DNA from 3 places in the Desulfovibrio sp. UIB00 genome. Region 3 is predicted to be linked to each of the others. Evidence: riboswitches for the same ligand, from Rfam matches in the RefSeq annotation. Region 3 holds a riboswitch; each other region holds the start of a gene.

Region 1 (10,588 bases), on a different contig from region 3:
CTGAAATCAGCATGAATTTGCTGGGTTCCATACCCGGTTTTACCTGTGTGCGTGAATGGGGAGGCAGACACCATGAACGCATCGACGGCACAGGCTATCCCCACAATATCGAAGGAAGCAGCCTGACGCTTCCTGTACGTATCATCGCTGTGGCGGATGTATTTACAGCGCTCACAGAAGACCGCCCCTACCGAAACGGCATGCCTCTGGCCGAAGCCATGAGAATCATCACATCCATGGCGGAACTCGGCTATCTGGACAACGGCGTGGTAGCGCTCCTGGCCGATAATGTGCTACGCGTCAACAAAGAGCGCATACGCGCCCAGCGCAAGGCCGCAGCAAACTTTGTGGTTATGCGCAGGCTGTGCGATGAGGCGGCAAAGGCTGCCAGACAACCTTGAGCTGGGTAGCCATACCCGCTGACGGGGGTGAATCATGGGCGTTCCAATCATTTTTCTGATTATTGCTCCCTTGGCTGGCATTATCGCCATGCAGCTCACCCCGCCCTTTTCTCGGCTTGCTGTTGTCCTCTCCCTGATTTTTTCCCTCTGCGGCCTTGTGCTGCTCTACCGATACCTCCTGTTGCCCCTGCGCACGTTCGTGGCTGCCATTGCACAACCGGACTGCGCTGAAATCCCGTCCATACCCACGGCCTGTGATGTTGTGCGCGCTCTGGAAGACAGCCTCAATGCCAGAGAGGCCACGCTTCGCCACGATCTTGCCGAGGCGCACGAAACAGCAGACAAACTCCAGCAGGAAATTCAGGAACTGCGCGAAAGGCGCGTTGTGGACATGCAGACGCAGCAGACTGCCCTTGCGGCCCTGCGCAAAGCCCAATCTGAATTGAATGACATGGCGACTGCTGCTGGTGCGGACAATGGGCTGGCTGTGGACCGCCCGCACACTAGGAGCCAGATTCTTGACCTTTCTGCGGCATTGCACCGTAGCGAATGCATATTGCTGCACGCCAGCCAGCTTTTGGACGTAGACACCACTGATAAAAACGAAGCAGATACTGCGCTTGCAGAGGCCTTTCCCTGGGATAGCCGTTACAATACGAACATTCCGGTCATTGACGGCCAGCATAAGCTCTTGCTCTCGTACATCAACAAGCTGCACCGTGGCATGCAGAAGGGCTGCGATAAAAAACTGCTGCTGGAAATTCTTGATGATCTGACGGGCTATGCCTTCAGCCATTTTGCCACAGAAGAAATTTTCTTCAGCCGCACGGCTTATCCGCTCACGGCACGGCACATTGAAGTGCACCAGAATTTCAGAAAAACAGTGGCAGAACTCAGGGAGGCCGTGCTTGACGACAAGGCCTTTATTGATATTGCCCTGCTGGAATACCTGAAAACCTGGCTGGTGGATCATATACAGCAGATGGATGGGGGTTTTGCCTCCTATGTGATCGGCACAACCCCCACGCCGAAGCAGTAAGCCCTCTGCGGCCAGCCCCTAATAAAAAACCCCGCAAAAAGCGGGGAACAGACGTGGCCGACAGAGCAGCCTGTCAGGACTCGCAAAAAGTTCAACGGCCAAGCAATGCTGCCGCTATTCGTTCTCGGGCGGAGCGGTCAAGAAGGCGCTGGTTTGAACTGCCCCTGAACAGTAATTCTAGGTCGCGGAGGCTTTCCACATAGGGGCCATCCACAAGAACATCCGTCAGTTCCAGCAGCCGACTTGTCCAATAGTCATTGCGGGCAAGCAGGGCTTCAAATGTGTACCCCGTGTAGGTCATCACATTTTTGCGCATGGCCTGTACGCCCTCGGCCACGGCGCAGAGCGCCTGGGCCTGCTCAAAGGGCTCCCCGCCAGACAGCGTCACACCCGCCAGAAGAGGATTCTCCCCAATCTGGGCAAGGGCGGCCTCCGCCGTAAACGGAAAGCCGCCCTCAAAGTCGTGCGTCTGCGGATTGTGGCACCCTTTGCAGTGATGCGGGCAACCCTGCGTGAACAAGACATACCTCAGGCCCGGGCCGTCCACTATGGATTCCTCCACAATGCCTGACAGCCGCATGACCCCGGCATTACCGGATTCAGGCATGCTTGACACGATCGCGCTCTTCCGAGCGCTTGGCGTTGTTGAAACGGTCAAGCGTTCCCACAAGGTAACCGGTGATGCGGCGGGTACGTTCAAAGCCCACATCCTGACCCACAAGTTTCTGCGCGGGCTTGGTTTCCTCGAACAGACGCGATTTCATTAGCATTTTCGCTCTCCTTGTTCTTAAAGCAAAATTGATGGAAAAAATGTATTTGACCGCTAGTCCCACTTGGGGGTGTGCGGGAATTTTCTACGCAATTCATTGAGCAGCTCGGCGCTCACGCCTTCGCCTTCCTTGCGGCCGCAGCGGGGGCAGGTGCCGTTGATCACACCCACATAGCCGCAGACAGGGTCGCGATCCAGGGGATGGTTGATGGAGCCGTAGCCAACGCCATTATCGTGCATAAAACGGATGATGCTCTCAAAGGCCTCAAGGTTCTTGCAGGTATCGCCATCCAGTTCCACATAGGTGATGTGCCCCGCATTGGTCAGCGCGTGGTATGGAGCCTCGATCTGTATTTTTTTAAAGGCCTTGATGGGGCAGTACACCGGCACGTGGAACGAATTGGTGTAGTAATCCCTGTCAGTGATGCCGGGGATGCTGCCGAACTTTTCCTTGTCGAGGTTGACAAAGCGCCCGCTCAGGCTTTCCGCCGGGGTGGCGATGAGTGAAAAGTTGAGTCCTGTCTTTTCAGCTTCGTCATCGCACCGTTTGCGCAGATGCGTAACAATCTCAATGCCAAGCTTCTGGGCATCCTCGCTTTCGCCGTGGTGCTGACCCACAAGAGCCTTGAGCGTTTCGGCAAGGCCGATAAAGCCCACGGTCAGTGTGCCGTGCTTGAGCACTTCTTCAATGCTGTCGTCCCAACCCAGTTTGTCGGAATCAAGCCAGATGCCCTCGCCCATGAGGAAGGGATAGTTGCGCACCTTCTTGGCGCTCTGGATCTTGAGCCGATGCAGCAGCTGGCGGAACACCAGATCAATCTTGTCGTCCAGCAGAGCGTAAAAACGGCTGATGTCACCGCGCGCATCCAGCCCCAGCCGGGGAAGGTTGATGGACGTAAAGCTCAGATTGCCGCGACCGCACGTGACCTGCCTGTCCTTGTCGTACACGTTGCCAAGTACGCGTGTGCGGCAGCCCATGTAGGCAACTTCCGTATTATAGTCGCCCGGGCGGTAGTACTGAAGGTTGTACGGCGCATCAAGAAAGCTGAAATTGGGGAAAAGACGCATGGCGGAAACATCCATGGCCTGCTTGAAAAGGTCGTAGTTGGGATCTTCGGGATTATAGTTGACCCCGGACTTCACCTTGAATATCTGCACGGGGAAAATGGAGGTTTCCCCGTTGCCAAGCCCGGCCTTGGTGGCGCGCAGCAGGTTTTTGACAACCATGCGCCCCTCGGCAGAAATATCCGTGCCATAGTTGATGGAGCTGAAAGGCACCTGTGCGCCTGCACGCGAATTCATGGTGTTCAGGTTATGGATCAGGGCTTCCATGGCCTGATAAGTGCGGCGCTCGGTGTATTTGAGGGCTTCGCCGGCAGCGTAGGCATGCGCGCGCGTCAAAAGCTCGCGCCGGGCCTCGGGGACAGCCGCCACAAGGGCCTCTCCAAAGGCATCGCAGGTGCCAAGGCGCGGGCCTTCTGGCAACAGGGCGATGGTTTCTCTGGCTGCGTCAATGGCTGCCTGCTCTTCCAGATTCTGGGCAATGCGCAAAAAGGCGGCAAAGGCGCGCTCATATTCCTTGCGGTAGGTTTTGATAACGCCTTCGGCCATGGCAAAGTCAAAATGCGGCACACTCTGGCCGCCGTGCATTTCATTCTGGTTGGCCTGAATGGCAATGCAGGCAAGGGCCGAATAGCTCTCAATGGAATTGGGCTCGCGCAAATGCCCGTGCCCCGTGGAAAAACCATTTTTAAACAAGGGGATAAGGTCAATCTGGCAGCACGTTTCCGTGAGCATGTAAAAATCTTTGTCGTGAATGTGAATATCGCCGTTAAGGTGCGCGGCAGAGGCATCCTTGGGCAGAATGTAGTTGTCGATGAAGAATTTTGAGCCTTCGGAACCATACTTGAGCATGGTGCCCATGGCCGTATCGCCATCGATATTGGCATTCTCGCGCTTGATGTCTTCCTGAAGGGCCGGGGAATACGTAAGTTTTTTATAGATATCCATGAGATACGATTCCGCATTACGGATTTTCGTATGCTCGGCCCGGTACAGGATGTAGGCCTTGGCGCTCTTGGCGTAGTCGTACTGAATCAGGGTTTCTTCAACAACATCCTGAATTTCTTCCACATGCTTGAGGCTGCGCGACTCCAGCTTTTTGCACACCTTTTCGGTGACAAACAGCAGGTCAGTGGGGGACATGTCTTCACCGCCAACGGCCTGATTGGCCTTGGTGATGGCATTGAGAATCTTGACCGAATCAAAAGGCACTTCCGTGCCGTCGCGCTTAATAATGCTGGCGAGCATGAACTTCGCTCCAAACGTGTGGGCTATGAACAAAAAGGCCGCCCGAATAAAACGGGCGGAGAGACCATCAATGGCCTTTTCTGACGGTTCATCTGCAAAAGCCCGTTGCAAATGCTCCACTTTCTTAGAACGGTTGAAAGCAGGTCTTCCGGCTTGCCTGCCGCTTTTCGGCCTTCCCGGTTTTATCCAGTGGCACCCGTGGAAAAGCGGTGTTAAACAGGCTCACGGCGGCGGGTCCGCTCCCGATTTTCACGGGAATTCCCTATTAAGCTCCATGGCGCTTTCAATGTCTAGAAAATCTCAAAAGAATTGCACCCTGTCAATAAATGCACGCAAAAAAGCTCTCCTAGTGCCGTAGTAACACTGCGAATTCACTATTGAATTTTCTTGCCTGCCCAATTTTTCACTACATTTAGGCCGCAAAACAATGAGGGCGTGAACAAAAATGTTCGCCCTAGCTAGAGCCGGATCAGGCAACCTGACCCGCAACACGTGTGGCTTTGATTGGCGCTGCTGAAACATTTCGCCATGAATTCAGGCATCATGCCCACATGACGCTGCCGCCCAGGCCCCGGCACTGCGACCGCAGCCGATACCTGGCGAGCTTTCCTCGGAAAGCAGTTCCCGTAACGCAGGCAAGAACTTACTCTACCCACGCCGGGTTTTCAAGACGGCCTCGCCCACGTAAGAGGACTTACCTCGGACTTGACATTTTTATTTGCCCGCCCCTTGCCGAACATATCGTTTATAAAAACTTTTTTTGTACACGCAAACAGGGATTGAGCATTCCGTAACAGCCAATAAACACAAGGGGCCGCATCGGCCCAACTCCGCTCCCACCGCCATTATGCAGGGAAGCGTAATCGTGTATCCGATGCGGCCCATTAATAAAACCGAAACACCGCCTACGGCAGCAGGATCATGTTGTAGAGGTTTTTGTCGTCCAGATACTTCTGCGCCACAGCCTGAATATCCGCAGGGGTCAGCTTGGCCGCCTTGTCGATGAGCGACTTGCTGAAATCCCGGGGCAGGCCCAGCACGGCGTCTGTGGCTGCCACGCCCGCGCGGGAATCAAGGCTTTGCTTGTCGCGGTAGTATTCACCAAGCAGACGGTTAGCCCCGGCCTCAAGCAATTCCGCAGGCAGGGGTTTTGCCTTGATATCGGCAATAATCTTGGCAAAGCCTTCACGCGCCTGCGCCACCTTGTCGGGCGTAGTGCCAATGTAAAAAGCCATCATGCCAGCCTGAGGCATGGCGCGATAAAAGGCCGTGACCGTGTATCCAAGGCCCTGCTCGTCGCGCATCTGGCTGAACAGCAGGCCGCTCTGGCCGGAAAGCACAGACTGCAAAAGCATGAGCGCCGGGGCGTCCGGGCTGGTGTAAGGCACAGCCTTGAACATCTGGAGCACGTGGGCCTGATTGCGCCCCGGCAGATGCAGATCAAGGTTGCGGGCATCACCCCATGAGGGGGCGGGCAAGGAGAAATCCTTGTTGTCTGGCGTGGGCAATGTGCGGGCAAAGGCCAGCACTGCCTCTCGGTCAAAATCTCCAGCAACGGCCAGCACCCAGGGCTGTACGAGTTGCTTGTCCCAGAACGAGCGTACATCCTTGGGAGTGAACTTGGAAAGGTTCGCTTCCGTCCCCAGACTATCGTAGCCGTAGGGCTGACCGCCGGGGAAGATGAAGGGATTCACGCGTGAGAACAGAAAGGAGGTAGGCCTGTCGGCCCGCTGGCGGATGGCGGCCTTCATGTTTTCCGCTTCACGCTTGATTTCCTTGGCTTCAAAGCGGGGCTTGCCCAGCACCTCGCCCAGCATGGAGAAATAATCGGCATTGAATCGGGCCGGGCCGGTCAGGGACACGGTAAAGGTTTGCAGGCCTGCCTTGGCGGAGAGAGAAGCCGCGCGGTCGGCGAAATAGCGTTCCATGGCCTGGGCGTCCAGTTTGCCGCTGCCATCGCCAAGGGTACTGGCCGTCAGTTCTGCCAGCCCTTGCTGGTCGGGCTTCAGCAGGGCGTTGCCGCCGGGCAGCATGAGATCAACCGCCACATAGGGCACTGTGGCATCAGGGATAAGAATGACGGTGCGCCCCTGCCCCAGGTCGACCACTTCCTGCTGCCCCGCCGTGGACGAAGCCTTTTGCGCGGTCTTGGCAGCGGCACTGCCGGGCCAGTTCTTTTGCAGCACGGCTTCCAGATCGGACAGCTTGGCATTTTCAGGCGCGAGCACACGCACCCGCGCCCTGCTGGGGTCAAGCCAAAGGTTAATGGCCTGCTGTACCTGCGGCTGCGAAACATTGCGCTGGGTGAAGCGCAGGTTCTGTTCCGCCACATCGCCGCCCAGCTCAAACTGGACGCTGCCCAGCCAGGAGGCCAGACCGTTGAGCGTTTCCGCCGAGCGATCCATGCTGTCTTCAAGGTTGTAGCGGGCGCGCTTGAGGGCCTCGGGTTTGAAGTCTGCGGCCTTGAGATTGGCAAGGTCTGTGGTCAGCCCCTGCCAAAAGGCCTCCAGCTTTTCCGGAGCCATATTGGCTGTAATGTACAGCATGCCCGCGCGCTCAAGGCTCATATTGCCAACGCTGATGCTGTCCACAAGCTGCTTTTCATACTCATATTTGCGGCTCAGCAACGAAGTTCCGTCGCCGCCAAGCAGGTAGCTCAGCACGTCCAGATCCACAGAGCGCAGATCGCGCAGGGCTGGCGCAGGAAAGGCCATACCCAGATAGACCTTGTTCCAGGGGCCGCGCACCACTTCAACGCGCTGACCGCCGGGAGCAGCGAGCAAATCAACTTGCGGCGGCGTAACGAAATCGTTGGTGTTGGCCATGCCGCCAAAAAGTTCCTGCGCGTGTTGCAGCACCGTCTGCGGGTCAATATCGCCCGCCACCAGCAGCATCATGTTCTGCGGCTGATACCAGCGCTGCACATAGGCGCGCAGGTCGTCGGCGGTGATGGCGCGCACGGTTTCCTTAAAGCCGATGATGGGCCGACCGTAGGGGGTGTTTTGGAGTGTGGACACCTGCAGGCTTTCAAACAGCCTGCTCATGGGCGAATCCTGATCGCGCTCAAGCTCGGAAATCACCACTTCTTTTTCCGACTCTAGTTCCTTGGGGTCCAGAGCGGCCTGAAAGGCCATTTCTTTCACCACGTCCATGCCCATGCGCCAGTGGGCAGCGGGCATGTCCGTCATGTACCATGTCTTGTCAAAGCTGGTGGCCGCGTTGAGGTAGCCGCCAAGGGCTTCCACATCACGCGCCACCTGGCCCTTGGGCCGGTGCTCTGTACCTTTGAAGACCATGTGCTCCAGCAGATGGCTGATGCCCGCCTGCTTGGCGTCCTCATTGGCCGAACCGGTGCGCACGTAAAGACGCGTTGCCACCAGAGGGAAGCGGCTGTCCTTGATGATATACACGGAAAGCCCGTTGGGCAGTTTGGTCAGGGTTCGCTGTTCGCCCGGTGCGGCAGAGGCCGCGCCAGCCAGCAAGGCCAGCAGGAGGGGCAATAACAGAAGTATGCGTTGCATGTTTGCTCCTTATGGATTTGCAGTCGCAAGAAGGCAGAGGCAAAGGCAGTAACCGCCCTGCTCCCCGGACTGTTTTTAACCAACCTGAATACTAATACCCCCAGCACGGGGTGGCAAGGCGTAGTCTTTTACCCCCCCCGGCGGCCCGACGGTATAAGGTTGCGCCCTGCTGAATTTCCGAAGCTTTCAGCAACAAAAAACCGGCAATCGTACGACTGCCGGTTTGAGCGCTGACCAGATCAACGCGGTCTGAAATCAGGAGCAGGTCTAGCCGCCGAGGTAGGCGTCCTTGACCTTGGGGTTTTCGAGCAGTTCGCGCCCCGGGCCTTCAAGTACCACCCTGCCAACTTCAAGAATATAGGCATAGTGCGCCACAGAAAGCGCCGCAAAGGCGTTCTGCTCCACCAGCAGGACGGTTTTACCCTCCTCGTTGATGCGCTTGACGATGTCGAAAATCTCGCGCACCAGCAGCGGAGCAAGCCCCAGTGAAGGTTCGTCCAGCATGAGCAGATCAGGACGGCTCATGAGCGCGCGGCCCACGGCCAGCATCTGCTGCTCGCCGCCGGAGAGCGTACCGCCTTTCTGCCAGAGACGTTCCTTGAGCCGGGGAAACAAGCTGTAAACCCACTCGATATCATGGGCTATTTCTGCCTTGTCGCTGCGCGAATACGCGCCAAGGTGCAGGTTTTCCTCCACCGTCAGATGGGGCAGGATACGCCGCCCTTCCGGCGAAAGAGAAATGCCCTTGCGCACCATGTCTTCGGGCTTGAGGCCCATGAGCGAAGCCGGAGCGTCGCCCTCGTGCCGGGTCAGCAGGATGTCGCCGCTGATGGTTTTGTTCAGGCCGGCAATGGAGCGGATGATACTGCTCTTGCCCGCGCCGTTGGCCCCGATAAGCGTCACAATACTGCCGCGCGGGATATTCAGGCTTACGCCCTGAACGGCCTGAATGCCGCCGTAGCGCACATGGAGATTACGAATTTCAAGCATGATGCACCCTGTCCATATGTCGGTCTGCGCCGGAAGAGCTTTCCGGGCATGTCTATCTGCTGCGTATGGCCGTTTGCTCCTGCACAGAAGCGGCAAACAGCGCCTTTGCAAGCCGCAACGGGCAGCAGGAGCAAGGCTCCGCCGCCCTTGCCACGGCTAAATGACTTTCTCCAGCGTGGCGTCCTCACCCAGATAGGCGCGGATGACCACGGGGTTGTTGCGGATGGATTCCGGCTCGCCCTCGGCGATCAAGGCACCGTATTCCATAACCCAGATGTACTGGCACACGCCCATGACGACCTTCATGTCATGCTCGATCAGCAGAATGGTGAGGTCGAATTCGTCACGGATATGGCCGATAAAATGCATGAGATCCAGGCTTTCCTGCGGATTCATGCCCGCTGCGGGCTCATCAAGCAGCAACAGTTTGGGTTCGGTGGCCAGAGCGCGGGCTATCTCAAGCCTGCGCTGCGCACCGTACGGCAGGCTGCCCGCCTGATCGTTGAGGTTGCCGCTCAGGTTCACCCGGTCGGCAAGCTGCTTGCTTTTTTCCACAATGGCCGCTTCTTCCTTGTAAAAAGCGGGGATGCCCAGAGGAGCCATCCACCAGGGGCAGCGGCGGCGCACATGACAGCCGACCATGATGTTTTCAAGCACGGTCATCTGCTGCGACAGACGAATGTTCTGGAAAGTGCGGGCCATGCCCATGCGGCAGATTTCCGAGGGGCCAAGGCCCTTCACGCTCTTGCCGTCAAAAACCACATCACCTTCCTGAGGCGTATAAAAACCGCTCAGGACGTTGAACGCGGTGGTTTTGCCCGCGCCGTTGGGGCCGATAATGCCCGCGATGGCGCCCTTGGGCAGAGCGATGGAAAGATCGCTCACGGCGGTCACGCCGCCAAAACGCATGGTTACGTCCTTTGCCAGCAGCAGTGCGCCCTCGTAATTGGGGGCCTTGGGCAGATTAAAACCGCTCATGCCTTGCCCCTCCTGAAGAACGCGCCCATTGATTTCCAGGTCAGCTCACGGGTACCCATGATGCCCTCGCGCCGATAAAGAATAATGGCCAGCAGCACCAGCGAAAACACCACCATACGCATGCCGGGGATGCCGGGGATTTCGATAAAGCCCAGATCCATGGGTTCTTCAATGGCGCGCAGCCATTCAAGCAGGATGGTGATGACCGTGGCGCCGAGCAGGCTGCCCGTCAACGAGCCAAGACCGCCAGCCACAACGAACATGAGCACGTTGAAGGTCAGCAGAAAGTTGAACATCTTTGGGTCGATGGTGGAAAGATGGGAGCCAAGCAGCGCCCCGCCCACACCGGCAAAAAACGCGCCCACGCAGAACGAAAGCACCTTGTAACGGAACACGTTGATGCCCATGACCCTGGCGGCAATTTCGTTATCGCGTATACAGCGCATCACGTTTCCGTAATTGCTGAATATGAGCCGCGAAAGCACTATGAGCGTAAAGAGCATCCAGATATAGCACGAAAGCAGACTGGCATGACCTGGAATGCCCTTGATGCCCAGCGAGCCGTTGGTAATGGAGGTAG
Region 2 (10,588 bases), on a different contig from region 3:
GTATGGTTCTGGAAACTCGTCGCGCAGCATGCCGCCCAGCTGCCGCAGGGCAATATCGCCCGCCAGGTGTCCGTAACGGTCATTGACCTGCTTGAAATAGTCAACGTCGATCATGGCGGCGGCCAGGGGGCGGCGATCTTTCCTTGCCTCGGCCACAGCCTCTTGCGCTTCAGAGAAAAACTGACGGCGCACCAGCAGGTTGGTGAGGGCATCGCGCTCTGCAAGGGCGCGGTTTTTGCGGATAAGATCCTGAATGTCAAGATTCATGGAAATACGGCACAAAAGCTCCTCAAAGGAGGATGTCTTGAACACGTAATCGTTGGCGCCTGAACGCAGAAATTGCGCTCCAGCGTCCGTGCCCACAGAAATGACAATAATGGACAGCTCGTCCATGGTGTGGGTTTTGCGGATGGCGGCGGTGAGCTTGATGCCGTCCATGCCGGGCATGTAGTGGTCGGCCAGCACAATGCGTATGGCGGGATGCTCCTTGAGGATCTGCAGGGCTTCCAGGCCGTTGCTTGCCGTGTAAGCGGTGATGCGCTGACGCCGCAGCAACTCGGATACCTGCATGCACCAGAGGTTGGAATCGTCCACAATCAGGGCTTCAACGCCGCTGTTGGCGCGCAGACGGCTCACCACGCGCATGAGGTACATCATGTCATCGGGGGTACGCTTGACGATATAATCTGTAACGCCCTGCAGCATGAGGCGTTTATAGATATCTTCGTCAAAGTGGGCGCTGACCACTACCACAGGGATGTTCCGGGCAAGGATGGCAGGGACAATTTCGCCGTTGGGGGCATCGGGCAGATTGAGGTCGCAAAGGGCAAGAAAGTACTGCGAAGGATTGTCCTCCAGCAGTTTTAAGGCTTGTTGGCGATTCTCGGCGCATTCGTAGGAAAGCCCCAATTGTTCCTTGAGATTGTGCGCCATAAAGCGCGCTGTTGTCCGACTGTCTTCAACGATGAGAACTTTCTGCATGTTTGCTTCCGCATGGGGGATTGGTTTGGGGCTGGATAAAAAAATTGCGCCGTGCAAGAGTGCGGAACCTGCGCGGCGGCTGTAAATTTTAATCGTATTGATTTTTGCTCTTGCAGTCAAAAGGGATAACGGCCCTTGCGTGTTATATTTGCAGAACATTTCCCGTCCAATACCGTCGGCGAAACAGCGGGCCAGTGCAGCGGGAACGATTGCCTGCCGCAGTTTTGCCCAAGATAACAGGCAACAAGCTCTGCGTGAGCGAGAGCCTCGCTGGCAATTGTGGGCGGCATGAACGCAATGTATGCGGTTCCAATTGGTGTATTGCCCTCTTTGCCTGGAGGGGCTGTGTTGTTGTCTTGGCATTTTCACGGCAAAGAGGTAGCAATGCCCATGTCCCCATCAATCTTGCTCGCCATCCTCTTTGCCGCCTTTCTGCACGCGCTGTGGAACATCATTGTCAAAAGCGGTGACAACAAGCTTTTTGAAACAGGCTTGAACGCTTTTGGTGCCTGTCTTGGCGCACTGTGCCTGCTGCCTTTTTTGCCGCCGCTGCCACAGGCCGCGTGGCCCTATCTTGCCATGTCGTGCATGTGTCATCTCGGCTATTACATATGTATTTCAGCGGCCTATGAGCGGGTAGACATGTCTTTTGCCTACACGGTAATGCGTGGATGCGCGCCCTTGCTCACCTCGCTGGCACTGCTGGCCTTTGGCGTGAACATGTCGGTGGGCGCATGGTGCGGCGTGCTTACGTTGTGCGCGGGGATTATGTGCCTTGCCACGGATAATATGCGTCGAGGCTATGGCTGGAGCGAAGTTTTTATCTCGTTGCGTACATCATGCATCATTATGGGGTACACGCTGGCAGACGGCCTTGGTGCGCGGGAAAGCGGCAACGCCGCCACCTACACTATTTGGATTTTTCTGATCAACGCGCTGCCCGTGCACGTTTACATCCTGTGGCGGTATGGCTGGAGTTACGTGGGCTATGCCCGTAAACGGCTTGGTGTGGGTACGTTGGGCGGTTTGGCAAGCATGGGCTCGTATGGCATTGCCCTGTGGGCCATGACCCTTGCGCCCATTGCCGTGGTGGCGGCCCTGCGCGAAACCTCGGTGATTTTTGGCATGCTGTTGGCCATGTGGCTGCTGCACGAGCGTTTTACACCCTTGCGTGGATTTTCTGTGCTGCTGGTTGTCGGTGGGGCAGCACTGCTCAAGCTGGCCTGATCAAAAGGCTGCAGGCAGGCTCGGTGATAATGGCGGCAGACTATGCGAGAGGGAACCTTTGCTGAAGGCGGCGTAGTCCACCCTGTATGGGATCGTTCTGTCCGTGGGCAAGAAGTCAGCCCTGCCTCGATGCCACGGGTGCATCGCCGGCACATTACCAACTCAAACACCCCCCGCTGTTTTATTGCTGGCGGGCAACAAGAAAGGGCGCTCCCTTGCGGGAACGCCCTTTTGTATTTTGAAGCAGAAACAGACTAGCTGTTTTCGCTTTCTTCAAACTTCTGCTTGAGCAGGTCGCCCAGGCTCTGACCGGCTTCTTGCGGGCCGGAATGGAATTCCTTGGGCTTGCGGCGTTCTTCTTCGTCCTTGATCTGCTTGATGGACAGGCCCAGACGGCGCTCTTCAGCGCTGACATGGATGACCTTGGCCTGGATTTCCTGGCCTTCCTTGTAGATCTCGGCGGGGGTCTTCACTTTCTTGCTGGAAAGCTCAGACACGTGCACCAGGCCTTCAATACCTTCTTCCACTTCAACAAAGAGGCCGAAGTCGGTGATGTTGGTCACGATACCCTTGATGGTGCAGCCCACGGGGTAGGTGTTGGGCACATGGCCCCACGGATCGTCCACCAGCTGCTTCACGCCGAGGGTGAACTTTTCGTTTTCCTGATCCACGGTCAGCACCTTGGCCTGCACGGTGTCGCCCACCTTGTACAGTTCGTTGGGATGACGCACTTTCTTGGTCCAGGAAATGTCGGAAACGTGGATAAGACCATCGATGCCGTCTTCAATGCCAATGAACATACCGAATTCGGTGATGTTCTTGATGACGCCTTCAAGGACGGTGCCTTCGGGGTACTTTTCAGCAACCAGTTCCCAAGGATTGGGGCGAACCTGCTTCATGCCGAGGCTGATGCGCTTCTTGTCGCCGTCCACGCCCAGGATGACCACTTCGACTTCGTCGCCGGTGTGAACCATCTGGGAAGGATGACGCAGCTTGCGGGTCCAGGACATTTCGGAAATGTGCACCAGGCCTTCAACGCCGGGTTCCAGTTCCACAAATGCACCGTAGTCCACCAGGTTGGTGACCTTGCCGCTGCACTTGGCCCCTTCAGGGAAGCGGGCGGAGATGTCCTGCCACGGATCGGGCACGAGCTGCTTGAGGCCGAGGGAAACCTTGTTGTTGTCGCGATCGAAGGAAAGCACCTTCAGGGTCAGTTCCTGACCGATGGTGATCATTTCCTTGGGATGGCGAATGCGCTTCCAGCTCATGTCGGTGATGTGCAGCAGGCCGTCGAGGCCGCCGAGGTCAACAAACACGCCGTATTCGGTGATGTTCTTGGCCTTGCCGGTAACGATCTGGTTTTCTTCAAGGGTGCGCAGCAGATCCTGGCGTTTGGAATCGCGCTCCTCTTCAAGCAGCACGCGGCGAGAAACGATAACGTTGCTGCGGCGGCGGTTGATCTTGAGCACGCGGAATTCGAATTCCTGGTTGACCAGGGCATCCATATCCGGCACGGGGCGCAGATCCACATGTGAACCGGGCAAAAACGCTTCCACACCGCCGATGTCCACGGTGTAGCCACCCTTGATGCGGCGGACAATGTGGCCCTTGATGACCCGGTTGTTTTCCTGCACGTCTTCGAGCTGGTCGAACACCTGCATGCGCTTGGCTTTCTCGAAAGAAAGAGTGATGGTGCCGTCGTTTTCGTTCTTGCGAACAACGTAAACGTCAACACGATCGCCCACTTTGACGGAAATGTTGCCGGCGGGGTCGCGGAATTCTGCCGCAGGAATCTGCCCTTCGGACTTAAAGTTCACGTCAACAAGCACATTGTCATCATCCACGCGGACGATTTCGCCCTTCGTGATAGAGCCTTCCTCAAGATCGCCGAAATCGGGATTGAGGTAGTTTTCAAGGGCGCTTTCGAAATTGATTTCGTTGTCGTGCCCGGTTTCCAAACCTGCCATATGTCCAGCCTCCAAACATAATTTCCCCATAACAGGGAGGTGCCTTATTATCAGGATTTCAGTAAAAGAACAAGAAAAAATACGCGCCAAATCGGCTTTAGCCGCCGAAAAATCGGGATTCCGCGCCGCTCCGGATGGCCCAGGCGCGGCAGCCCGCGCGGGGCATACCCTGCAAGGGCCTGTCTGGCGGGGCTTGCAGGGTATGCCCACTTGACTTTTATTGTCGCATGAATTGTTTTGAAAGGGTCGGCGGGGAATTCCGTTAAAATCGGAAACAGTCGCGCTGCGGTAAGAGGGAACGAAGCTTCATCGTTCCGCCACATGGCGGGGCGCTACAGCCAGTCGCGCGAGCGGCGAAGGCGAAGTCTAGGCAAGGGGCGCAAGGCCCACGCCCTCAAGTCCGAATATCCTCCGGCATTTTATCCAACTTCAACCCGTCAACGCGCCATTGAGGAGGTTGCCATGCTGCGTGCTACGCCGCATTCCATTTTGCATTATTTCACCCGTACCCTTTTGCCCATTCTTTTGCTGTGCGCCGTTATGGGCGCGCCTGCGCTTGCTCCTGCCGCTGAATCCGGCGCAGAGAGCCCCAAAGCGGGCGTGCTGCTGGTGGCCTTTGGCACCAGTGTTCCCGAAGCCCTGGTTTCCATGAAGGCCGTGGATGCGGAGTTCAAGGCCGCTTTTCCCGGTCAGCCGGTGGTGTGGGCCTATACCTCGCAGATTATCCGCAAAAAAATAGCCGCCGAGGGGCATCCCGTGGGCGGCATCAGCGATGGCCTCGCCCAGCTTGCCAAGGACGGCGTCAAGGTCGTGCGCGTACAGTCGCTGCACGTCATGGCGGGCGAGGAGTTCAGCGCGCTTGAACGGGCCGTGCTTATCGATCTGCAAAAAAATCCGGGCCGCTTTGACTCCGTGTTTCTTGGCCGCCCCATGCTGGAATCGAAAAAAGACGCGCAGGAACTCATTCAGGCCATCAGGGAAGACGTCAAATCCCTGCGCGGCAAGGATGCAGCCCTGGTGCTCATGGGCCACGGCCAGAGCCATGGCCGCGCGGATCTGACCTTTGAAGGTACGCGCGCCGTGTTCCACGATGCGGACAAACGCGTGTTTATGGCGACAGTAGAGGGTGCGCGCAGCGTGGACGATCTGCTGGTGGAACTCAAGGCAGCCAAGGTCAAGAAGGTGGTTATCGAACCGCTCATGCTGGTGGCTGGCGATCATGCGCACAACGACATGGCCGGGGATGAAGACGATTCCTGGGCCTCGAAACTCAAAGCAGCCGGCTTCAAGGTGGAGACCAACCTCAAGGGTTTGGGCCAGATTGCCGGTGCGCGCGCCATACTGGTGCGCCATGCCCGCGAAGCTGCCGATGACCTGACCAAGGAACCCAAGAAGCAGTAGCAGGGCTTGCCTGCGCCGCATATTTGTTGCGGGAGCCGCATAAGCCGGGACAGCGCGTCTGGTTTGTGCGGCTTCTGTTTTTGGGTGCGGGAAATTGGGGAATGCGGGCGATGCGGTGTTTCGCGGAGGTTTTTCAGACTAGTTGTAAGGCTCAGTGCGCTTGAGAATGTTGCGACTTAAGCCTGCCGTGCCACCAGCCAGGCCAGCATGCCGCCCTGCGCCGCAATGGCGGCCGCAAGGGCCAGCCAGCAGCCCCAAAGGGGCAAGGCCTTGGGCGCAATGCCCGCAGCCAGCGCCAGCATGCCCTGAAATGCCCTTTTGAGAGGCCACAACAACGCCAGCCCCGCCCACACCGATGCGCTCAGGGTAAAAACCTGCAACTCCTTGATTTCCCACAGCCCCACCAGCGAGGCATACAGGTCAACATTGCCGGAATTATAGGCATTGCCGATGAGTTCCAGCCTGTCCAGAGCCGGGCCGTCAGTGCAAATTGCGCCAAGAATGAAAAAAATGGCCACAACACCAAGAAACAGCAGCAGAAAAAGACCAAAGGTGCGCATTTGCCAGCGGGAATGCGCCACGCCAGCAAAATCGCCGATGCGCCGCGCAAGAAAATGCAGGGGAATTGCCAGAAGCGGCACTGGCACAATGAGCAGGCCCAGACCGGGCCTCACCAGCGCAAACGATCCCCCTGCAAGCATGAGGTAGCCTGCAAGCGAGAAAATGGATGCGGGTAAGGCGGCAAGGGGCATACGCGCTCCAGTGTCGGCGGTTCTGGCGCGTAAAACATGGGCGCGCTCGCATAAAATCCTATGCCAAAAAGGGGCAAAGGTCTATGCGGCAAAGGGAGTTGTGATAATTTGCCGGGGTGGAGCGCACATGCGGCAATGCAAGCGTCCGCCGTCGGGCGAAGGGCTGGCGCTCTGCCCCACCCACTCTGGGCGGCGACTTTTGCCTGATGTTTTGGCCTAGCGTTCGGGCGTGGTGAGAAAGGCGGGCATGCTGGCCGCAGCCGCACGGCAGGATGCGTCATCAGGGGCAAAGCAGCACAGGATGGCGCACCAGGACCCGCCATCACGCTGTTGCGCCACGCAGCGGTCTAGCTGTCTGTCGGGGCAACTGGCGGCTGGGGCAAGGTCGGGCAGGGCAGCGCGGCAGGCAGCTTCAAGCCGCAGACATTCGGCTTGTGCCTGATTCGGCCCTGTTGTCTGATTTTTTGCTGTGTTGACGTGTCGGGCGCACCATGCGGGGCTATCCACATCGGCGATTTCGCGCGCGGAGGCAGCGAGTGGCAACAGGCAAAAGGCCAGCAGGCATACGGCGACAAAGCTCATAATAAAGGCGCAGGGCAAAAACCCCGCGCCAGTACAATCAATATTTTTCGGCACGGCCTAGCGCTTGTCCACCACGCGCTTGGATTTGCTGAAGGTACGCGGCAGGCTGGCGTAGTCCGCCACGCTCACGGAAACACGGGCCATGATGGCCTTGTGCAGACGGGTTTCAAGCTCATGGGCCAGGGCGGCATCGTTGCCTGCGGTCTGCCCCTGCCCGCGTTCCACGGTGAGGGCCAGATGATCAAGGGAGCGATCATCGCGGGTGAGTTCCACCTGATATTCACCGCCAAGCTCCGCAAACTGACCGATGACTTCCATGAGCTGACCGGGGTAGATGTTCACGCCACGGTAAATGATCATGTCGTCCGAGCGTCCGAGGATGCGGTCATGTCGCGGCATGGCAAGGCCGCAGGAGCATTGGCCCGGCAGCAGGCGCGAAAGGTCGTGGGTGCGGTAGCGCAGCAAGGGCACGGCCTCCTTGCACAGGCTGGTAACGACCATTTCGCCCACTTCGCCCTCGGCAACGGGCTGCATGGTGGCGGGGTCAAGCACTTCGATGATGAAGAGGTCGGCCCAGTAGTGCAGGCCTTCGTGGGCATCGCAGTCGATGGCGGTGCCGGGGCCGTACATTTCGGTCATGCCGCCGATATCGTAACAGCCCTCAAGGCCGAGCTTGCTTTCAATGGCGAGGCGCATTTTTTCGCTGCGGGTTTCTGAACCGCAGACCATGCGCTTGAGCTTGATCTTGCCGCGCAGGTCGGCCCGTTCCACTTCTTCCGCCAGCAGCAGGGCCATGGATGCCGTGGCTGTAAAGCCGGTGGCGCCCAGGTCCTGCAAAAGCTGCAGGTGCATTTCAAGGTTGCCCGGCCCCACAGGCACGGTGAGCATGCCAAGCCTTTCGCTGCCCGCCTGAAAGCCAGCGCCAGCCGTCCACAGGCCATAGCCCACGGCAAGCTGCATGCGGTCTTCGGGGGTAAAGCCCGCCAGCTCAAAGCAGCGGGCAATCTGGAGGCTGAACGTATCAATATCGCGCTGGGTGTAGGCCAGAATTTTGCGTTTGCCCGTGGTGCCGCTGGAGGCATGTATGCGCGCCACATCACGCGGCGGCACGCAGAGAAGCGGCAGGGGATAGCCCTCGCGCAGGTCTTCCACATCGCAGGTGGGCAGGCGGCGCAGGTCGTCAAGACTTGTGATGTCGTCCGGCTTCAGGCCGCAGGCTTCCAGCTTTGCCCTGTACTGGAGCGAATTCCAGGCCTGACGCACGGTGTAACGCAGACCTTCAAGCTGTTTCTGGCGGATATCCTCATCGGTGAGCTGGGGAATAAAGCGATACGACATGAAGCTCTCCTGATTCCATTGGGGTCATGGGCTTGAAAAAGAAAATAAACCACACACTGCGGTTTTTTTGCGCCGCAGGCAAGCCCAAAGGGCCCTGTTGCCTACAGTTTGGCCCCAAGGGCGAACACTTCGCGCACCGAAAGCATGCGCTGCGCCGGTTCTGCCTCCTTTTGCTGCTCCAGCGCCAGCATGAGCAGCACGCGGGCCTTGGCGGGCGAAAGCATGCCGCCGGGCACAAAGCCCTCGTATTCATCAAGGGGCGTGACCGGGCCGGAACCGGTGCGGCTGCACCGGATAACAGGGATGCCCCCTGCAATGGCCTGCCGCAGCTCGTGGCGCACGGCATCGGGCATGGAACCGTTGCCCATGCCAGCCAGCACTATGCCCGCGCTGCGTTCCACGGAATAGCGCACAAGATCAACAGGCATGCCCGCGCAACCGTAGACCACATCCACACGTGGCAGATTTTTGCGGCCCGCAAGCTCGGCAAAGGTTCCTGCCAGAGCGGGATTTTCCTCCCCGCCGTAGTAAAACTGAGGTTCGCCGTTGATAACCCGGCCCAGACAGCCTGATTCCAGCGCACGGAAGGCCTCCACATCAAGCGTGGCGACCTTCACCGCCGTGCGGGCCGAGAGCACCCGGCTGTTCATGACCAGCAGCGCGCCGCGCGCCTGCGCCTGCGGGCAGGCCGCCACAGCCACGGCATCGCGTATGTTGATGGGGCCGTCTGCGCTCAGCGAGGTGGCGGGGCGCATGGAGCCGGTCAGCACAACGGGCTTGGGGCTGGCAAGGGTGAGGTGCAGATAGAAGGCCGATTCTTCCAGCGTGTCTGTACCGTGGGTCAGCACCACGCCGCAGATTTCTGGGTCGCCCAGCGCCTTGGCGCACTGCTCGCCCAGCATGGCCCAATGCTCGGGGGTGATGTTCTCGCTGGGCAGGTTGCCGCACTGCACGCTGGTGATGCGGGCCACGCCCTCAATGCCGGGCAGGGTTTCGAGCATGCTGTCAACGGTGAGCACCCCCGCCTGATAACTGATCTGCTCAAGCGGCGTGGGGGCAACGCCCGCAATGGTGCCGCCCGTGGCAATAAGGGCCACCTTGGGCAGGGAGGTTGCGCTGGAACTGGCCGATGCTGAAGAATGATTGCTCATGGTGGCTCCTGCGGCGCGCTTTGCCTAGGGACGGCAGGTTGCAGCCGCGTTGTCGTGAACAGTGCTCGCCGCAGTCCAGAGCATATCCGTCTGCGGCTCGTTGGTATGCGGGCAGATGCTGCGCCCTGTGGGGATAAACCCCCTGCTGGCGTAAAATGCCAGGGCGCGGCTGTTGTTATCGTATACGGTGCAGCGGAGGCTGGCGTTCTTCTGGTCTGGGAGTTCAGCCAGCACCTGTTCCTGCACCAGTTCCAGCAGTTGCCGCCCAAGGCCCTTGCCCCACCAGCGGGGCAGCACGAACAATCCCGCCAGATACGTGCAGTTGCCGTCCGGCAGGGTTGCGGCAAATGCGGCGTGCTCTCCATCGGCTGTCAGCAATAAGACCTGCGATGAAGGCAGATAGCTTTCCGCCATAGCCGCCCGCTGCCCGCGCCAGAACGCGGCAGGCACAAAGTCATGCCCTGCCAGAGAGGCCGCCAGCCAGATGTCGGCACAGATCGAGTAATCCTTGGTAGATGCGGCCCTGACTGTTGTTACAGCCGGGCGAGGTGCGGCATGCCCTGCGTGGGCGGGAAAAGTTGTCGTTTTCATGGCCTCCCTCTGCTTAAGCGAGCAAGTGCAGCGCGTCAACAGCCGGGAACGCAGTGCAGTCCTCGCGCTTGTGAAGCCGTGCGCGTTGCTTGGATTTGGAACAACATTGGTGTAGCGTGCCGCAATGGACAAAAAGAAAATACTCCTTGTGTCGTTAGGGCATTTGTCGTGCGATATTAACGGCGGGGCATTGCCCGCAATACTGCCTTTTTTGCGGTCGGCTTTTGATTTGAGCTATCAGGCCACGGGCGGGCTGATGTTTGCCTACTCCTGCCTGTCGTCCATGATCCAGCCGCTGTTCGGCCTGCTTTCAGACAGGTTTTCCAAGCCCTGGTTCATCCCTGTGGGCGTGCTGCTGGCGGGCTGCGGCCTCGCGGCCATTGGCTGGATGTCCGGCTACTGGGGAATTTTTGCGGCTATCGGCCTGAGCGGCATTGGCGCGGCCCTGTTCCATCCGGAAGGGGCGCGTTTTGCCAATGCGGTGTCGGGGCAGAACAAGGGCACGGGCATGAGCCTGTTTTCCATTGGCGGCAATGGGGGCTTTGTGCTGGGGCCGCTGCTGGCTACCGCCTGCCTTGGGGCCTTTGGCCTGACCGGG
Region 3 (10,588 bases):
TTTTTCCCGCTCCATGGACCTTTTGCACTGGCAAGCAAGGCCTGAGGCAGTCCCCACTGGGGGTGGGGCAATACGCAGATGGGTATGTTGTAGAGCGCACCAAGATTCTCCTCTGTAAAAACCTTTGCTACCGGCCCGTCAAAAACCAGGTTTCCGTCCCGCAGCCCCATGAGGCGCGTGGCATACAGGGCCGCCAGATTGCAGTCGTGCACTGCCATGAGCACACAGGCTCCAGCGGCGCGGCGGCGTTCAAGCAGGTCGAACAGATCAACCATTCGCGCCCAGTCCAGCCCTGCGGCCAGCTCGTCCAGCAGCAGGAGCGGACTTTCCTGCGCAAGGGCACGGGCCAGCAAAACCCTTTGCAGCTCGCCGCCCGAAAGTTCTGTGAGCCTGCGCTGCGCCAGCGGCGCGGCTCCGGTTTCTTCAAGCGCCCGGTCTGCTGCGGCATAATCTTCCCGCCCATAGGCCCCAAGCCACGAAAGGTGGGCAAAACGCCCGAGCAGCACCATCTGCCGTGCGGTAAGGCCCTGCGGCAACTGCCCTCGCTGCGGCACCACCGCCACCATGCGGGCGCGCTCGCGCGGCTTCAACGCCGCCAGCGGACGCCCCTGAATTTCAATGGCGCCAGCCTGCGGCGTCAGCACCCCAGAAAGGGCGCGCAGCAGCGTTGTTTTGCCGCTGCCATTGGGGCCAAGCAGGGCGGCGCACTCCCCGGCGTGCAGGGTAAAGCCCGCCTTGTGCAGCACGCTCTGCCCGCCGTATCCGGCGCGCAGCCCGGCAATACGCAGCACAGGCGGCGCCGTGCGCCCCTCATGGCGAATATCTTGGTCAGGCCGCAGCATCAGCGCCTCCGCACCAGCAGGGCAAAAAACGGCCCGCCAAGCAAGGCAGTGACCACGCCCACGGGCAGTTCCTGACCGCCGGAAAGCACGCAGCGGGCCAGCACATCCGCCCAGACCAAGAGCACCCCGCCGCCCAAAAAGGCCGCAGTCAGCAAGGGGCCGTGCCCCCAGCCCAGCAGCAGGCGCAACACATGGGGCACAACCAGCCCCACAAATCCGATCACCCCGGCCACGGCCACGCAGCCAGCGGTCATGCAGCTTGCCCCGGCCAGCAGCCACAGGCGGGCGCGGCCCACATCAAGGCCAGTCTGAGCGGCCTGTTCATCGCCAAGGGCAAGCACGTCCAGGGCGCGCCAGCCAAAGGCCGTTGCCAGCAATCCAGGCACAAGAGTTGCCAGCAAGAGGGGCAGACTGCTCCAGCCCCGGCCCTGAAAGGACCCCATGATCCAGAACACAATACTGGTTACGGATTCCTCGTTAAGGGCCTTCACAAGGGCCACCAGCGCCCCCAAAAAAGCGGCCACGGCAATGCCCGCAAGAATAACGCTCTCCCGGCTGAACGCGCCGTCGCCGCGCCCCAGCCACAGTGCGCAGCCAAGGGCCGCCAGCGCGCCGATCAGAGCCGCAGGGGCCACCAGCCCGGCATGACTGAAGCCAGCCAGCCCCGGCACATTGCCCAGCCACGGAATATTCCCCAGCATGACCACCAGCGGCCCGCCAAGGGCGATAGCCATACTGGCCCCACAGGCTGCTCCGGCGGAAATGCCCAAAGTAAAAGGATCCGCCAGCGGATTGCGCAACACGCCCTGCAATGCCGCCCCGGCCATAGCCAGAGCGCCGCCGCACAGGGCGGCCAGACACACCCGGGCAAGCCGGATGCTCACCACAACTCCGGTCAGGGCCGGATCATCGGGTGCGGGCGCAAAGCCTGCCAATGCCGCCAAAGCGCGAAACACGCTCTGCGCGCTCAAGGGCACAGGCCCAGGCAAGCAGGCCAGCGGCAGCGAAACAAGCCACACGACCACAAGACCGGTAAAAACCGGCCACAGCCTGCGGGATTGCGGATAGGAGGAAGGAGAAGACTCGGTCGTTCTGGTCATGCCAGCCCTCTGGCCGTAGCCTGCGGGGGCAAACGCGGGCCAAAGCGTTGGCTGACCTCAGGGGTCAGACCCTTGCCCAGTGGCGGCCTGCGTTGCGCGGGCATAAAAAAGGCCTCTTCCACTCGTGGTGGAAGAGGCCCGTATTTCCTCTGTCCTGCCGGCAAAAACCCGTTGCCGTGGGGCGGCCAATGCCACACCGTGGTGCCGTCATTCCATGACTGCGCACCTTGGGGCATGGCAGGTCTTCCGGCTTGGTTCCCCTGCTCCGGCCTTCCCGTTTCCAGTGGCGCAAGATGGAGCAAGGTTAAGAACCTTACGGCGGCGGGTCCGCTCCCGTTTTTCACGGGATTCCCTTTTCAAGCCGGTCTGCCCGGCTACCAATGCCGCCAACACTCTAGGCGCGGCCTTGCGGCCTGTCAATGGCTCAGGCTGCTATCCACACAAGGCTGGCCTGACGGCCCGAGCGTCTGGCGCAGCGATAGGAGAAAAACTGATCGTTGTTGCTGGCGGTGCAGATGTCCAGCCCGTAGATGTTGCGCGGCAAAAGCCCCGCCCGCTCCAGCTGGTGCCGCGTGAGGCCCCACAAATCCATGGTTTTGCTGCTGGCGTCAAACCAGGGCAGGTAGGGAGCGCCCCACTCCTTGTCAAAATTGACAAATTCCGCCTTGCCCGGCCCGAGGCTGGGCCCCCGCACGGCCAGCAGATCGCACGGTTCAAGACCGTAACGCTCGCAGAAGCGGGCCACGCCCGTGATGGGGAAATCGCAGCGGTTGCCGCGCCAGCCCGCATGCATGGCGGCGATGTACGCGCCGCTTTTGTGGGCAATGAGGATGGGCTGGCAGTCTGCCGTCTTAATGAGCAGGCCAAGGCCGGGACGCGCTGTGGCCATGCCGTCGCCTTCCGCCGTGACGGGCGTTTCGCAGGCCACGGCCTCCGGCTCAAAAACAAAACCGTCGCCGTGCACCTGCATCAGTTCGGCCCAGGCGGTCATGCCTTGCGGGCGCAGGCCTTCCAGCATGCTGCGACGGTTGGCAATGACGTGTTCGGGGTTATCCTGCACGGTAAAAGCAATGTTGCCGCCGCCAAATTCGCCAAGGCTCACGCCTCCGGCGCGGGTCTGAAAGGCGCAACGCACCTGCGGAACACCGGGGAAAACAAAGGGGATATAGCTTACAGCCACAGCATACGCTCTTCAGTACATATATAGTTGACCCGCTGGTCCCAGGGGGCCAGGGGCAGGGATTCCACAAGCTGAAATTCAAAACACAGACCCACGCGGGGGCAGGTGAATCCTTTTTCCAGAAAGCGGTCGTAATAGCCGCCCCCATAGCCCAGCCGCCCGCCAGCGAGATCAAAGGCCACGCCGGGCAGGAGCGCAAGGTCGGGGGCAAGGGGGTGTGCCCCTGCGCCACTGCCGCCCGCAGCTTCCGGCCCGAAACCGGGCAGGGAATCGTGCGGTTCAAGCAGCCCCAGGGGGCCGGGCCGCAACTGATCCGGGCCGCTGCACGCCACAAAATCCATAAATCCAGGTTCGCTGCGCCGCACACGCGGCAGCCACACGAGCATATGGGCCTGCCATGCCGCGCGCAGCAGGGCTTGCGTGCCAAGCTCGCCCCGCACACCCACATAGAGAGCCACGGAGCGGGCATTCTTCCACAGGGCGGATTCCATCAGCCTGTTTTGCGCCGCCTCGCTGCGGATTTCGGCCAACTGGGGCGACTGCTCCGCCCGCAGACGGCGCATAACTTTACGCACATCGTTTCTGGCCTGAGCCATAGCATCGGGCAGCACGGCAGAAAGATTGCCCGCCGGATTCTTTGGCGGAGCATCTGGCTGATGCGCTGGTTGAGTGGGCGGCGCAGGCACGGGGGACGTGGCATTGGAGGGCAAGCGGCACTTTCCTTGTGGTGCAATGTGTGGCATTCTCAACACCTGCGCCACTGTAACAAAGGAAACAACACCATGCCAAGCGCCGACTCTCAGGATTTTCTCTGGATCGCCGTGGGCGACATCCACGACGAGCCTGAACGTTTTGCCCAGATACCGGAACTCTCGCAGGCTGACGGCATTATCGTTACCGGCGACCTGACCATCACCGGCGGCGTCAAGCAGGCAGAGCAGGTCATGAACGCCCTGTGCGTCCACGACATCCCCGTGATGGCCCAGATCGGCAACATGGACAGGCCTGAAGTTGACCAGTGGCTGAGCGAAAAAGGCTGGAACCTCCACGCCGTCACCCGTGAGCTTACGCCCGAAATCGCCATTTTTGGCGTTGGAGCCTCCACATTTACGCCCTTTGGCACGCCGAGCGAATTTCCGGAATCCGCATTTTCCGCGTGGCTTGAAACCTGCTGGCAAAAAGCCCGCCATTATCCGCACAGCGTGCTTGTTTCGCACAATCCGCCCAAGGATACCGCTTGCGACATGATCCCCGGCGGTATCCATGTGGGCTCCACAGCCGTGCGCGAATTTCTGGAAGAAGCCCAGCCGGACATCTGCCTGTGCGGGCATATCCACGAATCGCGCGCCATGGACCGCGTGGGCCGCACCCTAGTGGTCAACCCCGGCATGCTGGCGCAGGGCGGCTACGTGCTGCTGCGCTCCAATTCGGGCCAGCTCTCCGCCGAACTCAAGATGCTTGAAGACTGATTTTTGCCTGCCGCATCTGCCGGAACGCATTGCAATGATGTGATCCGGCGGATGCGGCCCCTGCCCCGCGCACTCCCCCGCAGCTTTTCTTCTGCCTCCGCAGGATGTTAGATCGGCAAGATGCCGTTCACGCTGCGCTCATTTTCCCGCCCGCCCCTTGCCCGCTTGCATATTTTCAAAAAAAACGTACTCTCCAAAAAGCGGATTAGCATGCTGCCGCCTTCGCGCGCCTTGTTGGCGCTGCGGCGGAGCAAATACGGCACATTCCCGTAAGTGCATGGCATGCTGGCTGAAATTTTCGCGGAGGCCCAGCGCCCCGCAGCAAAAGGATTTTCATGACCATAGACCAAGACACCCCCGTGGCCGCTTCACAGCCAGCCACGGATGCATCGTCGCAGGAAGTTTCCAAACCCAAACGTTCAACCACAACACGCAGCAAGGCCAAACCAGCCGCCAAGCCAGCCGCTGGCAAAACAGCTTCCGGCAAGGCTGCGTCCAAATCCTCCGAATCCACGGTCGCCAAAGATTCTTCTGATTCTAAGGGCGCTTCCGACTCCAAGGCCCCCCAGGCCGAATCAGCTTCATCCAAGACCACGGCGCCCAAGGCCGCCGCAACCGCCAAGGCCGCAGGCCGCAGCGCGGGCAAAACAGCAAAGACGACTACCGCCAAAGCTAAAAAAACGGCTGACGCCTCCAAAGAAATTTCTGGCAGCACGGCAGATGCCGTAGCGCCCAAGTCAGCCGCTGCCACGGCTGCTGAGACCCCCAAGGCTGCTGGCAAAACTGCTGGCAAAACTGCGAGCAAAACTTCGGGCAGGGCGAGCACTTCAAGCCGCGCCGCTACGCCCCGCAAGGCCAAGGCAGCAGAAGCCAACACACCGGAAGCCACACTCACGGCCAAAACGGTCGAAACGTCTGATGGTTCCAAGCAGGAAGCCGCGCCCCAAAAGCCCGCCGCAAAGGCTCCCAAAGGCCGGCCCGCAAAAGTAGCGGCAAAAAGCAGTGTAAAAAACACAGCTCAGGCAACTGCTCCGAAAATTGACGCAACACCTGCAGACGTAGCCCCCAAGACCGCAAGCCCCGCAACAGACAAGCCTGCGGCTGCTGCGGCCCTCACAAGCCCTGCCCCTGCGACTCAACCCCCTGCAAAAACAGCAGACCAGAGCGCAAAACAGACGCCGGAACAAATTTCAGACAAGCCCGCAGAGGCAGCGCCGCGCCAGAACGCCCCCGTAGCGGAACGCGGTCAAAGCCCCCGACAGATTGCCGACCAGAACGCGAGCCAGACCACAAGTCAGCCCACAGACAAAACAGCTGGCGCACCCGCCGCTCAGGCGGAACAGGGTGCGGAACAGGCCGCTGAAAGCGGCACGGCCTCTGCCACCGGCGAGACTGTTGCCGGGGATGGCCCGCGCCGCAAGAATCGGCGTGGACGTCGTGGCGGGCGTGGCCGCAACCGTAAAAAAGAACTGAACGGGCAGGAAGGCGCGCAAACCGCCGAGGATCAGGCCAGCACAGCCCCCCTCGACGATGATGACGAGGCTCTTGATCTGGTCGATGACGCACCGGAACAGGCCAGCCGTGCGCAGGATACGCGCCCCCAGAACGCCTCCAGACAGAGCGCCCCCAGGCAGAACAAGCCCACAAAACAGGCCAAGCCTCAGCAGCAACAGCAGCAGAACAAGCCTGAAAACGGCAAGCCTGCCGAAAACAGCAAACCCGCTGAGAGCAACAAGCCCGCCATTGCCGCCAATGCTGGCAAGGCTCCTGCCGAAGCCCCCAAGGGCAAGCGGCGCATGTTCATCAGCGTACTGCCCGGCGAACAGGTAGAGGTAGCCCTGGCTGAAGACGGTCAGTTGCTGGAATACTATCTGGACATGCTGCACCAGCGCAAAATCAAGGGCAATATTTACAAGGGTGTCATCCACAATATCGACACCAACCTTCAGGCCGCCTTTGTCAGCTACGGCGCGGGCAAGAACGGATTCCTCCAGATTGACGAGGTGCATCCCGAATACTGGCTGGCCCACCACGAACCCTCCAAGGGCAAGAAATTTCCGCCCATCCAGAAGGTGCTGAAAGCCGGTCAGGAAGTATTGGTGCAGGTGGTCAAAGAACCCACCGGCAGCAAGGGCGCGTTTTTGACCACCTGGCTTTCCCTTGCCGGGCGCTTCCTTGTGCTTACGCCGGGGCAGGATCAGATCGGCGTTTCCCGCAAGGTGGACGATGACGAGGAGCGTTCGCGCCTGCGCGAAATGATGAACGGCATTGACCCCGGTCAGGGGCTTGGCGTTATTGTGCGCACGGTCAGCGCCGGAACCACCAAAACCACGCTCAAGAACGATTTGCAGTATCTCAAGCGTGTCTGGCGCGATATCCGCAAAAAAGCCACCGAGGTTTCCGCCCCGACCCTTATCTATCAGGAGCCGGGCCTTTCAGAGCGCGCCGTGCGCGACTATCTGACCGAGGACGTGTGCGAAATCTGGGTTGATAATGATGAAGTGGCGCAGAGCGTGCGCGATACGGTGAACCTGCTGTTCCCCCGCCGCAAGGATATTGTGCGGATGCACACCGACATGCGCACGCCCATGTGGGAGCGCTTTAATCTGCGCCGCCAGCTGGAGCAAATTTATTCGCGCGAGGTGCTGCTGCCTTCTGGCGGGCGTCTGGTGTTTGACCAGACAGAAGCCCTCATGGCCATCGACATCAACTCGGGCAAGATTTCCGGCAAAGGCAACTTTGAGGCCATGGCGCACAAAACCAATATGGAAGCCGCCGAAGCCATTGCCCGTCATCTCAAGCTGCGCGACATCGGCGGTCAGGTGGTTATCGACTTCATTGAAATGCGCGATAAAAAGCACGTGCTTGAAGTGGAAAAAACCCTGCGCACAGCCATGAAGAACGACCGTGCCCGGCACGATGTAGCCCGCATGAGTTCCTTTGGCCTGCTGGAACTGGTGCGTCAGCGCACTGGCTCCTCGGCTTTGGCCATCTCGCTTGAACCTTGCCCCGCCTGCGGCGGTACAGGCATGCGCCGCAATATTGAGTGGCAGGCATTGCAGGCCCTGCGCGAACTGCGCCGTATGGTCAGCGCCGAGCCCAAGGAAAAATGCGTATATCCGGCAAGCCCGGAACTGGCCCTGTATCTGCTGAACCACAAGCGCGACACCCTGCGTGAGATTGAGCAGGATTATGGCAAATGTCTGGAAATAATGGTTCGTCCTTAGAATATGGCACGGCAGCCGGGGTGGAAACCCCGGCTGCTTTTTCTGCACAGCACTCCGCCGCCGACACTGCTCCCGCCGACTCCGTTCTGGCAGGCTCCGTTACTGTTGCGCCCGTTAATCCCCTGCCTGCCAACAGCCTGCTGCTGCATGTTTGCTGCGGGCCGTGCGCCGTCATGCCCCTTACGCGGCTGCTGGACGAAGGCTTTGCCGTAACCGCATGGTTCATGAATCCCAATATCCAGCCGCTGGCAGAATATCTGCGCCGCCGCGAGGCCGCCGGGCAATGCGCTGAACATCTGGGCGTGCCGATTATTTACGCCGATGAAACATGGGACATCACCAACTGGCTGCGCGCTGTGGCAGGGCGTGATACCCCGCCCGCCCGCTGCGCCTATTGCTGCGAAAGCCGCATGCAGGCCGCCTTTGCCTTTGCGCGGCAGCAGGGCTTTGCCTGGGTGAGCAGCAGCCTGCTCTACTCGCGCTATCAGCCCCATGAGGTCATCAAGGCCGCAGGCGAACAACTGGCGGCCCAGCAGGGCGCACCGGGCTTTGCCTACCGCGATTTTCGCGCAGACTGGCAGGAAGGCATAGACCGCTCAAAGGCCATGGAACTCTACCGCCAGCCCTACTGCGGCTGCGTTTACAGCGAGGCGGAGCGCTACCAGAAAAAGCTTTTGCGGTGCATCAAGGGTTGATCGAAATTTTTTTGCAATTTTCGCTTGACCTTGCCCCTGATTTTCCGTAAACACTTCCTTGCCTGAACGATCCCCGATAGCTCAATTGGCAGAGCGGGTGACTGTTAATCACTAGGTTGGCGGTTCAAGTCCGTCTCGGGGAGCCAAAAGAAAGTAAGCCCTTGCAGCTAATAGCCGCGAGGGCTTTTTCTGTTTCTATGTGTTTTATCCCGCTCCTATCCCGCTATTTCAGGTTATGGAGGAGTATGAAGGGGTAATTGGGGTCAATTTTATCAACTGATTGGCTTGCCCCGGCCCCCTCCTCACTGCTAGGCTCCTTGGTAACCTATTGACGCATCTAACCACTTTTACAAATTTGCAGACCATCAAATGACTATCGATTTCAATCAAATTGAATCCCGCCTCTGGGCTGCTGCCGACCAGTTGTGGGCCAACACCGGGCTGAAGCCCGCCGAATTTTCCAATCCAGTGCTTGGGTTGATCTTTTTGCGCTACGCGGAAAAAAAATTTCTGGAAGCTGAAGCCGCATTGATCGAGAAGGGGCTGGACGCTTCCGAGATCGAGAAATTCGACTATCAGGCGGAGGGAGCGCTCTACCTGTCTGACAATGCCCGCTTCTCCTACCTGCTGGCATTGGCAGAAGGGCAAGACGTTGGCAAAGCCGTTAATGAAGCCATGGCGGCTGTGGAGCAGGAAAACGAAGAACTGAAGGGCGTGCTGCCCCGCTCCTACGCCAAGCTCCCCAATACCGTTCTGATCGAGTTGTTGCGCCTGATGGACAGCCTCGGGGAAATCGAAGGTGACGCCTTCGGGACAATTTACGAATACTTCCTCGGCAAGTTCGCAATGGCTGAAGGGCAAAAGGGCGGCGTATTCTACACGCCAACCAGCATCGTCAAACTGATCGTCGAGATCATTGAACCCTTCCACGGCAAAATTTTTGATCCGGCCTGCGGTTCCGGGGGTATGTTTGTTCAGAGTGCCGCCTTCGTACAGCGCCGCAACAAGCGCGCCAGCGAAGAACTCACCGTCTTTGGCACCGAGAAGGCCAACGACACGGTGAAACTCGCCAAAATGAACCTTGCGGTGCATGGCATCTCTGGGGACATCCGGGAAGCCAACACCTACTACGAAGACCCGCACAAGGCGCTTGGCAGGTTCGACTTTGTGATGGCGAACCCGCCCTTCAACGTCTCGGGTGTCGATAAAGAGCGCGTGAAGGATGACCCAAGGTTCCCCTTTGGCATCCCGACCACGGACAACGCCAACTACCTCTGGATTCAGCACTTCTACACCGCCCTGAACAAAACGGGCCGCGCTGGCTTTGTTATGGCGAACTCGGCGGGAGACGCGCGGGGAGCGGAACTGGAGATCCGCAAAAAGCTAATCCAGAGCGGCGGCGTGGATGTGATCGTTTCGGTCGGTTCCAACTTCTTCTACACCGTGACCCTGCCGTGCACCCTGTGGTTCTTCGACAAGGCGAAAGCCAACGGCCAGCGCAAGGATCAGGTGCTGTTCATCGATGCGCGGAGCATCTATCGGCAGGTCAGCCGGGCAATCCGCGACTTTCTGCCGGAACAAATCGAGTTCCTCTCCAACATCGTGCGCCTGTGGCGTGGTGAGGCGGTCGAAACTGGTGCAGGTAGTCAGGAGATGCTCCAGCAGCATTTCCCTGAGGGTGCCTATCAGGACGTCGCCGGAATGTGCAAGGTTGCCACGCGGGCGGACATTGAAGCACAAGGTTGGAGCCTGAATCCGGGGCGGTATGTTGGGGTGGCGGATCAAGGAGAAGACGATTTCGATTTTGTCGAAAGATTGGAGACCCTAAGTCAGGAGTTGGAGGAGCTGAATACTGCGGCACGAGCGTTGGAAGAAAAGATTGCTGCCAACGTAGCATTTCTGCTTAACGGATAGGTAGGTCAACCATGCGAAAACGCCTAGACCAAGTGGGCACGGTCGTAATGGGGCAGTCACCAGATGGCTCAACATACAACAACGAAGGAATTGGAGAACCCCTGCTTAACGGCCCTACGGAATTTGGATCGTCGCATCCAAGCTGTTCTCTTTTCACCACG

What was found. A riboswitch is a leader RNA that binds a small molecule or an ion and turns the genes downstream of it on or off. The one in region 3 is predicted to bind cobalamin.
Region 1: linked by a shared signal. The riboswitch ahead of JMF94_RS12900 (anaerobic ribonucleoside triphosphate reductase) and the one ahead of JMF94_RS13545 (iron ABC transporter permease) in region 3 are both predicted to bind cobalamin.
Region 2: linked by a shared signal. The riboswitch ahead of JMF94_RS01035 (sirohydrochlorin cobaltochelatase) and the one ahead of JMF94_RS13545 (iron ABC transporter permease) in region 3 are both predicted to bind cobalamin.

Annotation. Positions count from the first base shown of each region.
Region 1 is NZ_JAETXJ010000009.1:17,505-28,092, reverse strand. Features, by position in the region: gene JMF94_RS12920 (HD domain-containing phosphohydrolase) at 1-401, shown strand, start outside; gene JMF94_RS12915 (bacteriohemerythrin) at 436-1,440, shown strand; gene nrdG (anaerobic ribonucleoside-triphosphate reductase activating protein) at 1,532-2,047, opposite strand; gene nrdD (anaerobic ribonucleoside-triphosphate reductase) at 2,040-2,204, opposite strand; gene JMF94_RS12900 (anaerobic ribonucleoside triphosphate reductase) at 2,264-4,519, opposite strand; cobalamin riboswitch at 4,640-4,819, opposite strand; gene JMF94_RS12895 (pitrilysin family protein) at 5,425-8,040, opposite strand; gene JMF94_RS12890 (ABC transporter ATP-binding protein) at 8,308-9,030, opposite strand; gene JMF94_RS12885 (ABC transporter ATP-binding protein) at 9,187-10,008, opposite strand; gene JMF94_RS12880 (branched-chain amino acid ABC transporter permease) at 10,005-10,588, opposite strand, start outside.
Region 2 is NZ_JAETXJ010000001.1:235,843-246,430, forward strand. Features, by position in the region: gene JMF94_RS01020 (diguanylate cyclase) at 1-981, opposite strand, end outside; gene JMF94_RS01025 (DMT family transporter) at 1,372-2,208, shown strand; gene JMF94_RS01030 (30S ribosomal protein S1) at 2,463-4,175, opposite strand; cobalamin riboswitch at 4,386-4,606, shown strand; gene JMF94_RS01035 (sirohydrochlorin cobaltochelatase) at 4,638-5,576, shown strand; gene JMF94_RS01040 (hypothetical protein) at 5,753-6,328, opposite strand; gene JMF94_RS01045 (hypothetical protein) at 6,545-6,910, opposite strand; gene JMF94_RS01050 (phenylacetate--CoA ligase) at 6,968-8,248, opposite strand; gene JMF94_RS01055 (asparaginase) at 8,350-9,399, opposite strand; gene JMF94_RS01060 (GNAT family N-acetyltransferase) at 9,424-9,990, opposite strand; gene JMF94_RS01065 (MFS transporter) at 10,115-10,588, shown strand, end outside.
Region 3 is NZ_JAETXJ010000010.1:28,821-39,408, forward strand. Features, by position in the region: gene JMF94_RS13540 (ABC transporter ATP-binding protein) at 1-842, opposite strand, end outside; gene JMF94_RS13545 (iron ABC transporter permease) at 842-1,942, opposite strand; cobalamin riboswitch at 2,161-2,339, opposite strand; gene JMF94_RS13550 (polyphenol oxidase family protein) at 2,367-3,122, opposite strand; gene JMF94_RS13555 (5-formyltetrahydrofolate cyclo-ligase) at 3,113-3,865, opposite strand; gene JMF94_RS13560 (metallophosphoesterase) at 3,905-4,591, shown strand; gene JMF94_RS13565 (Rne/Rng family ribonuclease) at 4,927-7,818, shown strand; gene JMF94_RS13570 (epoxyqueuosine reductase QueH) at 7,791-8,513, shown strand; tRNA gene JMF94_RS13575 (tRNA-Asn) at 8,584-8,659, shown strand; gene JMF94_RS13580 (class I SAM-dependent DNA methyltransferase) at 8,883-10,427, shown strand; gene JMF94_RS13585 (restriction endonuclease subunit S) at 10,439-10,588, shown strand, end outside.